3 regions of the Lysinibacillus sp. A4 genome follow, and region 1 is predicted to be linked to each of the others. Evidence: riboswitches for the same ligand, from Rfam matches in the RefSeq annotation. Region 1 holds a riboswitch; each other region holds the start of a gene.
What was found. Region 1 has a riboswitch for cobalamin ahead of NY607_RS22525 (FecCD family ABC transporter permease). Riboswitches for the same ligand answer to the same signal wherever they lie in the genome.
Positions count from the first base shown of each region.

Region 2: another riboswitch for cobalamin. It lies ahead of NY607_RS00165 (ABC transporter substrate-binding protein); the one in region 1 lies ahead of NY607_RS22525 (FecCD family ABC transporter permease).
Region 3: another riboswitch for cobalamin. It lies ahead of NY607_RS00175 (hypothetical protein); the one in region 1 lies ahead of NY607_RS22525 (FecCD family ABC transporter permease).

Region 1 is NZ_JANWTB010000016.1:40,935-45,774, reverse strand. Features, by position in the region: gene NY607_RS22530 (heme ABC transporter ATP-binding protein) at 1-252, opposite strand, end outside; gene NY607_RS22525 (FecCD family ABC transporter permease) at 258-1,304, opposite strand; cobalamin riboswitch at 1,452-1,639, opposite strand; gene NY607_RS22520 (biotin transporter BioY) at 1,794-2,390, shown strand; gene NY607_RS22515 (YdhK family protein) at 2,493-3,062, shown strand; gene NY607_RS22510 (response regulator transcription factor) at 3,104-3,805, opposite strand; gene NY607_RS22505 (sensor histidine kinase) at 3,783-4,840, opposite strand, start outside.
Region 2 is NZ_JANWTB010000001.1:25,519-30,358, forward strand. Features, by position in the region: gene NY607_RS00155 (S9 family peptidase) at 1-1,175, opposite strand, end outside; gene NY607_RS00160 (precorrin-3B methylase) at 1,246-1,923, opposite strand; gene NY607_RS00165 (ABC transporter substrate-binding protein) at 1,975-2,967, opposite strand; cobalamin riboswitch at 3,131-3,317, opposite strand; gene NY607_RS00170 (elongation factor G) at 3,500-4,840, shown strand, end outside.
Region 3 is NZ_JANWTB010000001.1:30,516-35,355, reverse strand. Features, by position in the region: gene NY607_RS00195 (methyl-accepting chemotaxis protein) at 1-935, shown strand, start outside; gene NY607_RS00190 (hypothetical protein) at 1,182-1,460, opposite strand; gene NY607_RS00185 (PH domain-containing protein) at 1,562-1,942, shown strand; gene NY607_RS00180 (GNAT family N-acetyltransferase) at 2,105-2,872, opposite strand; cobalamin riboswitch at 3,118-3,301, shown strand; gene NY607_RS00175 (hypothetical protein) at 3,528-4,283, shown strand; gene NY607_RS00170 (elongation factor G) at 4,401-4,840, opposite strand, start outside.

The DNA.
Region 1 (4,840 bases):
CTCTTGGCTTACAACAGCCAAATTTTTCGCAATTGCTTTACTTGATTGCTTTAATATATCTTGCTCATTTAATACTACCGATCCACTTTCAGGTTTTAGGAGACGATACATATTTTTTAACAATGTTGATTTTCCGCTCCCATTAGGACCAATTAATCCAACAAATTGCTTTTCTTTTATTTGAATGCTTACATCATGCAGTATACGCTGATCGTAAATGGAGAATGATACTTGTTTCGCTTCTAATGTCATGGAAGTTAATCTCCTTCACCGAAAGAATAGTTGTTACGACGGAGAAGCCAAATGAAAAATGGTCCTCCACAAAAAGCTGTAATAATACCAATTGGCATTTCCTGAGGAGCAATAATAATTCGAGCAAAGGCATCTGCCCACACTAAGAATATTCCACCTATTAAAGCACTGATAGGTATTACGTATTTATAGTTTGAGCCCACAATTAAACGCACAATATGGGGAATAATTAATCCCACAAATCCTATAGAACCACTAACTGCGACAAGCACACCTGTTAATAGAGATACTAGTAGTATTAACTGAATACGGAATTGCTGAAGATTAACGCCTAATGTCACTGCCGCCTCTTCTCCTAGTAATAATAAATTTAAATTGCGATAGTGTAGCCACAGTAGCCCAAATACAATAAAGAATACGAAAGCTGGAATCACAATATTATTCCATTTGGCTCCAGCTAAACTACCTAGCATCCAAAACATAACAGCCTTTAAGGCCCCTTCTTGCTTTGACATCATTAAAATAAAGTTAGAGATAGCCGTTAAGATAAAGGACACAGCCATGCCTGCCAATAGCAAGCGGAAAATAGAGACACGTCCCCCAACACGTGATAAGAAAAAGACAAGTGCAATGGCAAGTAATGAACCAAGGAATGCGGATACTGAAAGAGCGTAAATACCTAAAAATGAAAAGGCTCCTAAAATAATCACAGAAGTAGCGCCGACAGCTGCCCCTGAAGAAATCCCTAGAATATACGGGTCTGCAATAGAATTACGTACTAGTGCCTGAATGGCTGCCCCTGCAATAGCTAACCCCGCTCCTACTATCGCTGCTAGCAAAACACGAGGTGCTCTTATTTGCCAGATGATGATTTCCTGAGAGCGACTCCAATCTTGCTCGATCGAATTTTGTATAAAAGGAATTTTAGAAAGAATAACTTTCCATACATATAGCGGTGTAACTGAAACTGAGCCAACCATTACAGCAAAGGTCATTGAAACAATTAATACCATGAAAAGTACGAAGGAAAATAACATAAATTTTTTATTCATCTGTTTTAAACTCCTACTGAATATATTGATGAATGAAGCAATAAAAAAAGGTATCCCATGCGAAAATGCGCATAGAAATACCCTAGATTAAACAAAGTCAGAAAAATATCCAGCTATTGTCCGTATTGCTTGCATCCTCGTGGGCATTACAGGTATTACTAAATGGCAGGTCTCCTGGCTTCGATTCACTATCCTATAATTGCCTTCCCATTCTTAAACAGTGGCAAATCATATTATAGGATTCCTCGTTACAGTTGCGGGACAGCGTCGGACTTCCACCGACTTCCCTTTTAAGTGACATTTAAAAATGTCACACCAATAGTATTTGAAGTTATAAAATGGTGACGGTTCTATCATACATTTTTATAGATAGATAGTCTACTTCAATTTAATTCAGCAATTGAGTTAACTTAAATAAACAATAAAGTTGACACAAATACATTCGTTTTTTACACTAGCAGTAATAACTTATAAAGCGAGGTGAAATTCATGGCAACTGTTACACAACATAGTCACCATAAGTTAAGAACTGTTGACATTACCTACATTGGGTTATTTTCAACGCTAATGATGGTGGGTGCTAATATCACTTCCTTTGCACCTTTTATGGTAGTTGGTGGTGTACCCATTACGCTTCAAACCTTCTTTGCAATTTTAGCAGGGCTTATTCTTGGTAGTAGAAAAGGTGCGCTCGCCTGCACAATTTATATGTGCGTAGGATTGGCAGGAGCCCCTGTCTTTGCTCGTTTCGGTGGTGGAATTGGCCAAATTTTAAGCCCTACCTTTGGGTTTATTATTACATTTATATTAGCTGCATTTGTTGCAGGATTGATCGTAGAACGAAGCGGGACAAAGAAAAGTTTTATCGTAGCTGCTTTGGTAGCAACGGCTATAAATTATTTGATAGGAACAAATTGGATGTTTTTTGCCTATAAGCTTTGGGCAAGTGCGCCAGAGAATTTTTCATATAAGCTCGCTTGGCTTTGGATGATTCCTCCACTACCAAAAGATATTATTTTAGCTATTTTTGCTGGTATCTTCGCCTATAGATTACAAAAAACATTGAAGATTATGCCCATTCAATAGTATATCTCCCCCTACTTGTGCTAGATATTTTTCATAGGTCATATCCATCGTTTCTGCACATTTATTTGCTACCTTAAGAGCAAATAATGAGGAGGATATCATATGAAATTCAATAAAAGATGGTCAGTCGGACTATTATCAGTGGTCACTCTAATTAGTTTAACGGCTTGTACAGAGGAGCAAACAAAACCTGCGTCCACTTCTAATGAAACTGCTGAAAAAATGGATCATTCTACAATGAACCATTCAAGTTCTGGCCATGTACCAGTAACGTTAAAAAATGCTGAAAACCCGAAATTTCCTGTAGGGGGCACAGCCATTATTACAGATGGACATATGGAAGGTATGAAAGGAGCCGAAGCAACAATAGTAGGAGCCTATCGTACAACTGCCTATGTTATTTCCTATGAGCCTACATCTGGTGGAAAGCGAATAGAAAAGCATAAGTGGATAATTCATGAAGAATTAATTGACCCACAAGAAGCACCACTGGCACCTGGAACAGAAGTAAAAACGGACGCAACACATATGGAAGGTATGGAAAATGCGACTGTCCTTATTGACGAGGCTGTGCAAACAACTGTATATATGGTTGATTATACTTCCACTACAAGTGGTGAAGCTGTAACAAATCATAAATGGGTAACAGAAGAAGAGCTTAGTTCAAAATAATAGAAATAACCTCTACCTTCAATTCTGGTAGAGGTTAATTTCTAGCTTTTATGTTCCATTTGCTTTCTCTTTGCAGACTTATGCCATTTATAGCCGATGCCCCAAACGGTTTGCAAGTAATCATCCGCCGGAAAACCACTTTTTCTTAATTTTTCTCGTAAATTACGTACATGTGAATCGATGGTACGATCTTCAATCGTTACATCAAATCCCCAAACGGCATGGATAAGGTGTTCTCTAGAAAATGCTCTATTTTGATAATCTAAAAATAGGGCGAGCATGGCAAATTCCTTTGGTGTTAATGGAATTGCCTTATGTTGAAAATATACTTCAAAGGACTCTCTATCTAAACAAAGCCCTTCAAAGTTAATCACTTTGTCTTCAGATATCGTTCTTCTTAATACAGCATGTATGCGTGCTAACAACTCTTCCTCATCAAAAGGCTTTAAAATGTAGTCATCTGCACCAAGGTTTAAACCTTTTACAATATCAGCGTGTTCTCCTTTTGCAGTAAGCATAATGATAGGAACATCCCAAAACTTCCTAATTTCCTGGCAAACCTGCCACCCATCCATCTCTGGCATCATAATATCCAAAAGAACTAAATCCACATGCTCTTCTTCTAAAAAATCCAATGCCTCTTGTATAGAAGACATTGCTTTACAAATAAATAGTGGTTCCAAATAAAGGGTTAATAAATCTAACATTCTTGGTTCATCATCAATGCATAAAATCGTTTTCATTCGTTTCTACTCCTTTAAATGACAATTCAAAAGTAGTCCCTTTATTTATTTCACTTCTAACCTTTATTTCTCCCCCATGTGCTTGTACAAGCTCCTTGACAATAGCAAGCCCAAGTCCAGATCCACCTAATGCACGACTACGTGATTTTTCCACTCGATAAAACCGATCAAAAATATACGGTAAATCCTTCTTTGGAATTCCTTTCCCTGTGTCTTCAACGACGATGCTTAAAATTCCACTGTCTTGTTTTACAGTAACTGTAGTCATATCTCCTGACGCACAATAGATGAATGCATTATTTAATAGATTAATCACGATTTGCTCAAGTCTTGCTTCATCTGCACATAGTGTTAAGCCATTATCACAACGTACAACCAAATAGATACCTTTATCTTGAAACGCGGGACTTAATTTTTCTTCAATGTTTGTAAAAAACGGCTCTAAATATAAGCAATGTTTTTCAATTACAAATGAATTTTCATCCATTTTCGCTAAATCAAATAAATCTTTAATTAATCTTGAAAGTCTATTTGTTTCTTCTATTATAATAGCTAAATACTTTTGACGATCTTGCCCTGTTAAATCCCGTTTAGCAAGAATGTCTGTATAGCCTTTAATAAAAGTTAGTGGTGTACGAAGCTCATGTGCAATACTCGATAAAAACTCCTTACGCTCTTGCCTTAGATGATTTAAATCATTGGATAAAAGCTGGATAGCATTTGATAAATCCCCAAGCTCATCTTTTCCATTCGTAGAAAGAGCGACTGTAAAATCACCCTTACTCATTTTCAATGTAGCCTCTTTCATTTGAATAAGTGGTTTAGCCAGCTTGCGAGATAGAACAACAATGACTGCAATACTGACAAGACCAGATACAATACCTACGATGAGAAAATGCTTATTGAGCCGTTTCATTAATGCATGGATGGAATCGGTATTTTGAAACATAAATACATAGCCAATCGTTCCTTGCTGGTTTTGAATAGGGCTTATAGTCGCAATAGCTTTAACTTCTTGCCAATTGTCTTGTAAAA
Region 2 (4,840 bases), on a different contig from region 1:
GTCAACTGTTCTTTGTCACCCGTTTTTAGGTTCACATAAAACAGATCGCCTGGATTGGTCGTTGTGCTAATAGCCGCAATAGCCTGATCGTTTTGCGCATCAAGTGAGAAGCCATAGACATATTGATCATCATGGATAGCTGGGTAAATTTCGCCATCTACATTTCCGTAATAAATCGCCGCATTGCCGTGATCTGTGACTTGGAAGTAGAAGCTATGATTATCATTCATCCATTGCACTCGTGGTGACGCTACACCTTGCAGGAAATCACCGATGACATAATCACCAACAGGCGCATCAAATTCACTTGTTACACAGTTTAGTAGTTTTTGCTCCATGTCATACATCCAAAGCTTTGCTTGTGTGGCATTTTCAAATTCACGTTCTCCACCTACAAAAGAAAGATAGCGACTATTCGGAGACCAAGCCGTTTGGTAATAAGCACCCGAACCTTCTGTTAGCTTGTGACTCTGTTTCGTTTCTAACTCCAATAAATAGATATCCACATTAAATGAGAAATCTAAATCCTCCGCTTTATTTGCTAAGTACGTAAGGTATTTGCCATCTGGCGACCAAGTACCTAGATGGCAGTACTCTTTGCCTTCTGTCACTTGTTCTAGCTCTCCTGATGCCACATTGACAATGGCAATATGGGTAAACTGCTCCATATCAATAAATCCACCAGCATCCGATTTGTGTTTCATTTTCTCGATTTCTAGTGGCTTTAGTTCTTTATCCTTTTTCTTCTCATCCTCCGCTTTATCTAGGATGGTTTCATCTTTCCCTAGCACGACTGAAAAAGCAATTTTCTTGCCACATGGTGACCAGACAGGGGAGGTCGCTCCATTTTTACAATGTGTCACCTGTTTTGCCTCTCCACCTGCTTTCGAAAGAACATAAATTTGCGACTTACCTGTTCTCGTTGACAAAAATGCAATTTGACTGCCATCTGGTGACCAAACAGGGGAACTCGTTCTATCTTCACCAAATGTCCATTGCTGTGGTGTTTTGTCCTTCAAGTTTATGTAAAACAAATTCGATATATAGTCATTTTTCTTCTCGTCCATACGAGTCTCTACATAAACTACCTCTGTCCCATCTGGTGAAAGCTGTGGATCTGCTACTGATTTTAAGTGATAAAGATCTTCTGGTTGGATCCCTTGTTTCGATGTCATGTTCTTGCTCCTTTGTATTGTAATTTTCTGTGCCTTACTACAATACTTCGACACCCTAAGTAATATCCCTCTATTTAATTGAATTTTTTACTAGTTCCCAATATTCTGCTGACTTTGTTCTGCGATAAAATTTATAAAAGGGCTCATTTGGGCGAGCATGCTCCTTATAAAGGTTTATCAGGTGCAGTAAAAAATCTTCAATTTGTGTGACGTCTACCCTCTTAGCGAATAACGTGCCAGCCTGTGCCTTTGCTCCCATCGGTACTGCCCCTAAATAGACATCAAAGCTTTCTTGTTGGTAAACGAGTCCAATATCATCATAGACTGCATTGTAGCAAGCTGATGCACATCCATTAATATTGACACGCACTCTTGCAGGTACCTTCATCCCCTCTATGGCATGATAGAGCTGTTCGGTTATCGGAGCAGCCTCCATTTTCTCCCCATCACAAAAATCACAGGCCTTCATGGCTATGATTGAACCAGAGGGAGCAACATAAAGACCTGCTTCCTGTAAGGCTTGTACCGCTTCCGTGGCATCGCACGTTGGTATGGATACGAGTATACTATAGGAAGCAGAATATTTTATCGCCCCCTTTTCGCCAGCAATTTCGGCTATTTTTTGGAATTGTGCAGGAGTATAATGCTTATTAATAATGCCAGGGCTAACGGCTAGACGGGTAAACTCACCATGACGGTTCAGTGTTTCAAATGTTAGATCTGGTACATTTTTTTGAAATGCGTTCATTTTTATCGCTCCTTATAAAAAAGGAGCTAGCAAAACGCTAGCTCGAATGGATTAAAAGTTTTCAGGATAGAAGCCCTTTGCTAAAATTTCAATGGCCTCTGCCGCACGAACCCCTTCAGACGCTGCTGAAAGTGGCAGGATGACAAAGCGCTCATTTTTGACCGCTTCCATCTCCTTTAAGGCTGGATCATTTTTTAAGAATTGGATCTTTTGGTCTGCCGTTGTTTCACCGTAATCAATCACGACAACTACCTCTGGGTTGCGGTCTACTGCATCTTCCTTCGACACAGTTGTCCAGCCTGATTCCACATCACCAAAGATATTTTGTCCACCCGCGATTGTCACAAGCTCATTCATAAAGTTTTGACCAGCTGTAAATACATCCTTTTCACCGCTATCAAACACAAGAACACGTAATTTTTCGCTATCTTTTGGTAATTTAGCTTGTACTGCCTCTACATCTTTCGTCATTTGCTCAATTAAAGCTTCGCCACGATCCTCAATACGGAAAATCTTCGCGATATTGCGAATATCAGTGAAAATATCCTCTATTGTTGGCTTTGTCATGTTGGAAGCCGTATGTAAATACGTATGGATGCCTAATTCTTCAAGCTCTTCTGGTGTGCCTACACCCTTTTCGCCAAAGCCACTTTTCCAGCCTGCATATAGGAAATCTGCCTCGGCATCAATGACTTGCTCCTTCGTTGGGTATTGATCGGAAAGAACAGGGACTTTATCGTATGCCTCTTGCAGTGGTTCATAGATTTTATCATCTAAGTAAGCTGTCCCTACCATAGAATCCTCTAAACCAAGTGCTAGCATGATTTCTGTCACATGCTGATTTAAGCTAATCGCTTTTGTTGGTGCTTCCGTATATGTTTGCGTTGTGTCATTATTTTCAATGGTTACTTCTGCTGCCGCCTCAGATGGCTCAACCTTTTCACCTTGTGCAGCTGATTCCGTTTTGTCCTTTGCGTTACAAGCCCCTAAAACAGCGACCAAGGCAATGATCATCATCAGCCATATACTTTTCCATTTCTTCATGTCCTTTTCTCCTTTGCTGTTAAAATATAGAAAGAAATCAGAGACTTCTTTACTACTAAGGTAGTTGGAAGGGCATAAAAAAACCCTCTTGTCGCCAAGAGAGTAGCATAGTGAAATAACGGTATCATTACCTTCATCACTATCCCCATCCTCGTGGTTCTTAGTCAAAAAATACATACTGGCAGGTATCCTGGCTTAGGTTCATCATCTATACGCCTTCCCATAGTTTCACTACAGTGGCATGCTGTATAGACTCCCCATTTACAGTTGCGGGACAGCATCGGAATTGCACCGATTTCCCTTTTAAGCAAATGACAAATGCCATTTGCACCAATACGTTCTATAATGGTCAATACTATTGATAGACTAGCAGAAGAAAATTTATCGCGCAATCAGTAGTATGACACTAAAAGTATAATCATCATTATATTAGCACTATTTTGACATAAAGACGAACTATTTTACAAGAAATATAGAAGCTAGTATTCTGTTACAATAAAAAGATAGCATTCTATAGAAACGAGGATTTCTTATGTACAAAACGATCGGTGTACTTGCGCACGTGGATGCAGGAAAAACGACCTTCTCTGAGCAAGTACTTTTTCATACAAATAGTATTCAAGCACGGGGGCGTGTTGATCATCAGGATACCTTTCTTGATCATCATGAGCTAGAGCGCAGACGAGGCATTACGATATTTGCCGAGCAAGGGCGCATGAATATTGGCGATGATACATACACATTGATTGATACGCCAGGGCATGTCGATTTCTCCCCTGAGATGGAGCGTGCCATTCGTGTGATGGATTATGCCATTATTATCATTAGCGCTGTCGAAGGGATACAGGGCCATACAGAAACAGTGTGGCAACTTTTACGTCAATACCATGTCCCTACCTTCTTCTTTATCAACAAAATGGATCGTGAGGGTGCCAATATGAAGGCTGTCATCAGACAGCTTCGCAAAGATTGCTCTCAGCATGTATTGTTCATCGATGAGCCACTGCGAGCAGACTATGTATCAAATAATATTATGGAATGGCTGGCGGAGCGCGACGAAAAATTGCTTGATGCCTTTCTAAATGAGTCATTGGAGCATGAACAGTGTCTTGCTCAATTAAAGGAAATGATTAAAAATGAAGGTGCCTTCCCTTGCTTTGCTGGCTCGGCCTTAAAGGATGAGGGCATTCAGGAATTTCTTGACCAGCTCCCGCTGTTAACGGCTTCCCATTTTGACAAGGATGCCCCGTTTGAGGGTGAGGTTTTTAAGATTCGTCATGATGGGCACCAGCGTTTAACCTTTATGAAGGCAACCAAGGGCTCGTTGCATGTACGAGATGAATTTTCATTTGACGAAGTAACAGAAAAAGTGACCGAAATTCGCCTTTATAACGGCAGTCGCTTTGAGACCGTTCAACAGGTAGAGGCAGGAGAAATTTTCGCTGTCAAAGGACTGAGCCAGGCAAACATTGGGGATCGAATCGGTACAACGATGCTATCACAGCCCTATGAGCTTGTCCCAACCTTACAGGCAAAGGTTCAATATGAGGGTGATCAGCATATCAAGGAAGTGCTACAGATTTTCCGTTTACTCGAAGCAGAAGAACCGTCCTTGCGTGTGGTCTGGCAGGAAAAATTTCAGGAAATCCATGTGCATATTATGGGTGCCATTCAATTGGAGGTCCTGACTGAGGTATTAATGACGCGTTTTTCATTAGCTGTCTCCTTTGGTGAACCGCAAATTTTATACATGGAAACCATTGCGACGACCGTAACGGGCTATGGTCATTTCGAGCCCCTCAAGCATTATGCAGAAGTTCATTTATTAATGGAGCCAAATCCACGTGGAACAGGTAATACCTTCACCAATGCC
Region 3 (4,840 bases), on a different contig from region 1:
TACGAACAATGACACAAAAAATTGCGCACAGCTCTACAGATTTATCAGCAAGCATCGAAGAATTATCTGCGAGTACGAATGAAATTACACTTGCTGTGGAAGAAGTAGATCAACAAATGGAGAAGACGTCAGAGGGCTTGAAGCAAGCAGCACAATCGGCTAATGATAGTGCTAAATCTATGCAAGAAACCGTTGATGGCATTGAGCGAATTACAGTAGCCACACAAGATGTGTTTGTGCATGCGAAAGATGCTAGCGAGATAGCAGGAAATGGTGCAAATATTTTACATGTGGCAAAAGAGCAAATGCAATTTATTTCCTCTTCAACAGAAAAAACAAGTGGATTGATGCAGCAATTATCCCTTAAAATGTCAGATATTAAATCAATGACAGATATGATTACTACCATTACAGATCAAACAAATCTACTAGCATTAAATGCGGCCATAGAAGCAGCACGCGCTGGGGAGCATGGTAAAGGCTTCGCCGTTGTAGCTGAAGAAGTGCGTCAATTAGCAGAACAATCAAAGCACTCTGCTACGCAAATTGTGGATTTAGTTGTAGGAATAGAAAGTGATACAAAACAAGTAGCCTCATCAGTAGAAGATGATTTGAAAAATGTTCAACAAGGAGTGTTTGTCATTGACGAAGCGACAAAATCATTTGGCACAATTTCACAGCATGTTAGTCAGATGACAAGTCAGCTGGAGGATATTTCGACGACAGCTGAGCAGCTTTCAAGTAGCGCCAATGAAGTGGCATCCACTGTGACAACCATCGCAGCTGGCATGGGCAAGCTATCGAATTATACAGAAGCTGTTTTACATTCAATGGATGAGCAAACAGCCTCAATGCAAGCAGTTAATCATGTCACACAGGATTTAAGTGTCCAAGCGGATAACTTACAAAAGTTAACTAACCAGTTTCAGGTTTAGGCAATGAAAAGGTATGTTGCTAGGTTTTTAAGCCCTAAATAAGCCTTTTCATCAATACTACGAAAAGCCGCACAATGGCACTAATTGACCATAAAAACACTTTCCTAGAATACATGGAAAGTGTTTTTATGGTCGAACCAGCGCAATTAGTTTCCCAGTGAACTCCTCAGATAGTGTGTAGATCGTATGCGTATCCTAGACATGCATCAAACTACTGTTTTGACCTTTATCACCTAACCAAAGATGCTAGCCATATTTGTTTCCTGCCTTGTCCACTATTTGTACATTATGTTCTGGTGAAGCCATATTGACGGTACCCTCGTTTTTGACAGCTGTTGCAATGGCTTGTTGGAATAGTGTAAGTAATTCTTCATCCTGATATTTTTTACTAAAATCACGGTTTATCTTGCCAAATTCAGCACGATTAGAAATGCTGACCTTAGCTAAATCATCATCTGGTTTTTCATTACATCCTAGTAAAACAACGGCTAGTAGAGACACTAAAGCAACTATCATTATTCGCAACCACTCACCCCCTCAATAGGCAAAATAATACCACCATTTCCTGTCGTAGCCCTCACTTCTTTGTAATACATTAAATAAACGAGAGCGAAAGGGGACAGATAGTGGGCTTATTTGATGGATTGATCGGCAATGCAAGTGAGGTGAATTTAGAAAAACTACAGGAGGAGGTCCATGATTTATTAATTCCAAATGAGACAGTCAAGAACGCCTATAGAATTATTAGAGACACGTTTATTTTTACCAATAAACGATTGATCCTCATCGATAAGCAAGGAGTGACTGGCAAGAAAACGGAGTATCATTCTATTCCCTATAAAAATATCGTGCATTTTTCAGTAGAAACAGCTGGAACATTTGATTTAGATGCAGAGCTCAAAATATGGGTGTCTGGCAGTTCATTACCGATTCAAAAAAACTTCAATAAGGCGACAAATATTTATAAGGTGCAAAGCGTCTTAGCACAGTATGTGTTGGGGACGTAATGAAGGTGCTAATAGTACATGTGCACAACCAAAAGCCCGCAAATATGCGAGGCTTTTTTGTCGTGCCAGAAGAGGACGGCGTAAGGGATTTTAAGTCGGCTTCATGATTACGGTAGGCTCGAAAATACTGATAAGCGTAAATAAGAACGCCTTGCCGAAGTCTTATTCAAAGACAATCATTTCTCCAACTTCTTTAAACCCGAAGCGTTTGTATATATTCTTTCCATCCTCTGATGCCTGTAAGACTACGGGCTTTCGCTTATCAATTGTTTGACTGAGTAGGAATTGAAACATCTCACTGCCATACCCCTTGCCCCTATACGCATCTTTTGTCATCATATCATAAATCCCATAGCTATGTTTACTGTCTATTAATAATCCCGTAGCGATAGGTATTTCCTTTAAACAGCCAATAAACATTCGAGCATTTGATGCTAACTTTTCCTGTGAGAATTTATGAAAATAAGTTTCTAATGCTTCTCTTTCTGCTGTTTCTCCAAATAAACTTAGAAAAACTTCCTTATATTGTAGAAGCTCTTCCTTGTTGCTTACTTCTGTGATGGTAAGATGATTGGAAATTCGTGGACCTGTGTGAAGTGTATGGTCAAGCTTCATCATCATATTTCGTTCAGCTTCCTGTAAATTGCAGTCTTTTATCAGCTGTAGCCAATCATCGCTTAGATAGTTGGCATCCACCCACGTGTTGAAAGGAAGTTTATTAACAATGAAATGATTAATCCTTTGTTTAAGATGATTTTCCTTATGAATCATAGGCGATTTCACTACTAGCAAATTAAATGTATCAGTTGGAATATTTGTATTGGCTATGACAAAATGAGCTTCCTCTATAATTTGTCCAGAAACAGCTTGAGTAAATAGTTTCATTTTTTCCTCTAAATTACTCGTCACTAATTGTTGACTTGCTTTCATATCTTTCATCCTTTCACTATTAGTAGTGCGCACTATCTTTTATTATAGAGTCATTGAAAGATTAAAAATACTGAGTTCACCGTTTTTATATCCTCCCATAATTTTCAGAAAACAATCAGGCACGAAAAGCAAGGATGATTAGTAGTTTGGAAAATATTGTGATATTTGACTTTAGAAAAACACTACTTTACAATTGATTTTAGTAATCTAATAGGAATGTGCATATACTCATTCCTATGACAACTGAATAGCGTGTAGTAATAGGTGTAAATTGCGTGCAATTTGCTTAAAAGGGAAGTCGGTGCGAATCCGACACTGTCCCGCAACTGTAAATGTGAGCGACTTTTCAGTATCCACTGTCTTTGGACGGGAAGGAGAAAAGAAGCGATGATCATGAGTCAGGATACCTGCCTGTTACGAGTACACACCATAAACCTACGAGGAATAGGAGGTGGCATGTTGACAAAACAGAATGCTCTGTTCGTCACAGTACGTCAAACGCCCATAGTAAATGAAAGGGTTCACAATCGAACTCGTTCACACATACTTAGGGTTTGTTTGGCATTGTATGATGAAAGAAGATAAAATGAAGGATTTCCTCAAAAGTAGGGAGTCCTTTTTGTTTTGAAAATATGTACGCAAAGGGGATGCACGTATGACAAATATTCATGTAACGACAACGTTGGAAACGCCTTATGAAGATCTGAACATTTGTAAGCAACCACGCACAGAAGTTGCCAAGAAAGCGAAAACAAGAATGGTGGTCGAGTCTCTGATCGATCAATTATTAGCAACGAAGCTGATTCGTAATGATCGCTTCTTTGAGCAAATCTTATATAATAAAGAAATTATTTGGATACAAAATGGGGATGTGGACGGTCATCTTTTAGCGAAAGCAGCCATAGCAGATGAACTAAAAACAAAGACGAATAGTTTTATGATGTACATGCCGACCAATCCGATTGTCTATGAGGTCAACGGAGAAGCGTATCACTTAATTACGCGCATTGATTCTACACGCGCAAAGCCCAACCTCGACCGTCTATCATTGGAGCCAAAGCCTGTTTTAAGTGCCGCTCGTGTCAATGACTTATTATGCTCGATTGTCATGCGCTTTTACGAAACATATTTATATGATTTAGCATCTCATCATGACAAACTCATTGCATTTGTGCAGCAGGAATATGCCCAATTTATTGAAGCGGTGCAAGCGTTAAATGATTATCATTTCAACTGGCATCCACGTGGCAACGGTCACGAGCTTTTACTGCAATTAATTGATCATCTACAACTATTAAAAAGTCAACCTGGTAAGGTACTAATTGATTTTACGAACAAGCATGACTATGTAATAGTTGAACCCGCATATTTGTTGGACAATCCAACAAAGAAAGCTGTCAGTGCACTATAAAAACAAGCCCTCCATTTTTTGGAGGGCTTGTAATATCTTATGGCAGGGTAGAGATATATTTATGCCCAAGAAAGAAATACCCGCGGAAATACCCGAAGCGAGCAGGCTCATCCCATCCTACAGGCAATGCATGGCTGCCTGTGCTTCTTGCCATGGAACCGAATATCCTTTGCCCTTTGCACAAAAGATACTAGAGGAACTATACTCAAGATCGGCATTTTTATCATAGCCAATCTGTGCAATCACATCCTCTGTATTATGGCACACATCATAGCCATCAAATTGGAGTGTGAGTGCACCTTTCCCATTTGTATAGGCGGCAAAGGTTGTACTGTAGCTCATTAAAGTGGCAACAGGTGCACGACCTGTTAGGATAACATCCGTTTCGGATAAAATCGGGTCATCGAACGTGCCTGCTGCTTGCTGAATATCAGTCATCATACGACCGATAAAGTCATTTGAAGCTTTCATTTTAAAGCGATAATAGGGTTCAAGTAGGACATTTTGTGCCTGCTCCAGCCCCTGACGCAGGGCACGGAAACTGGCTTCACGGAAAT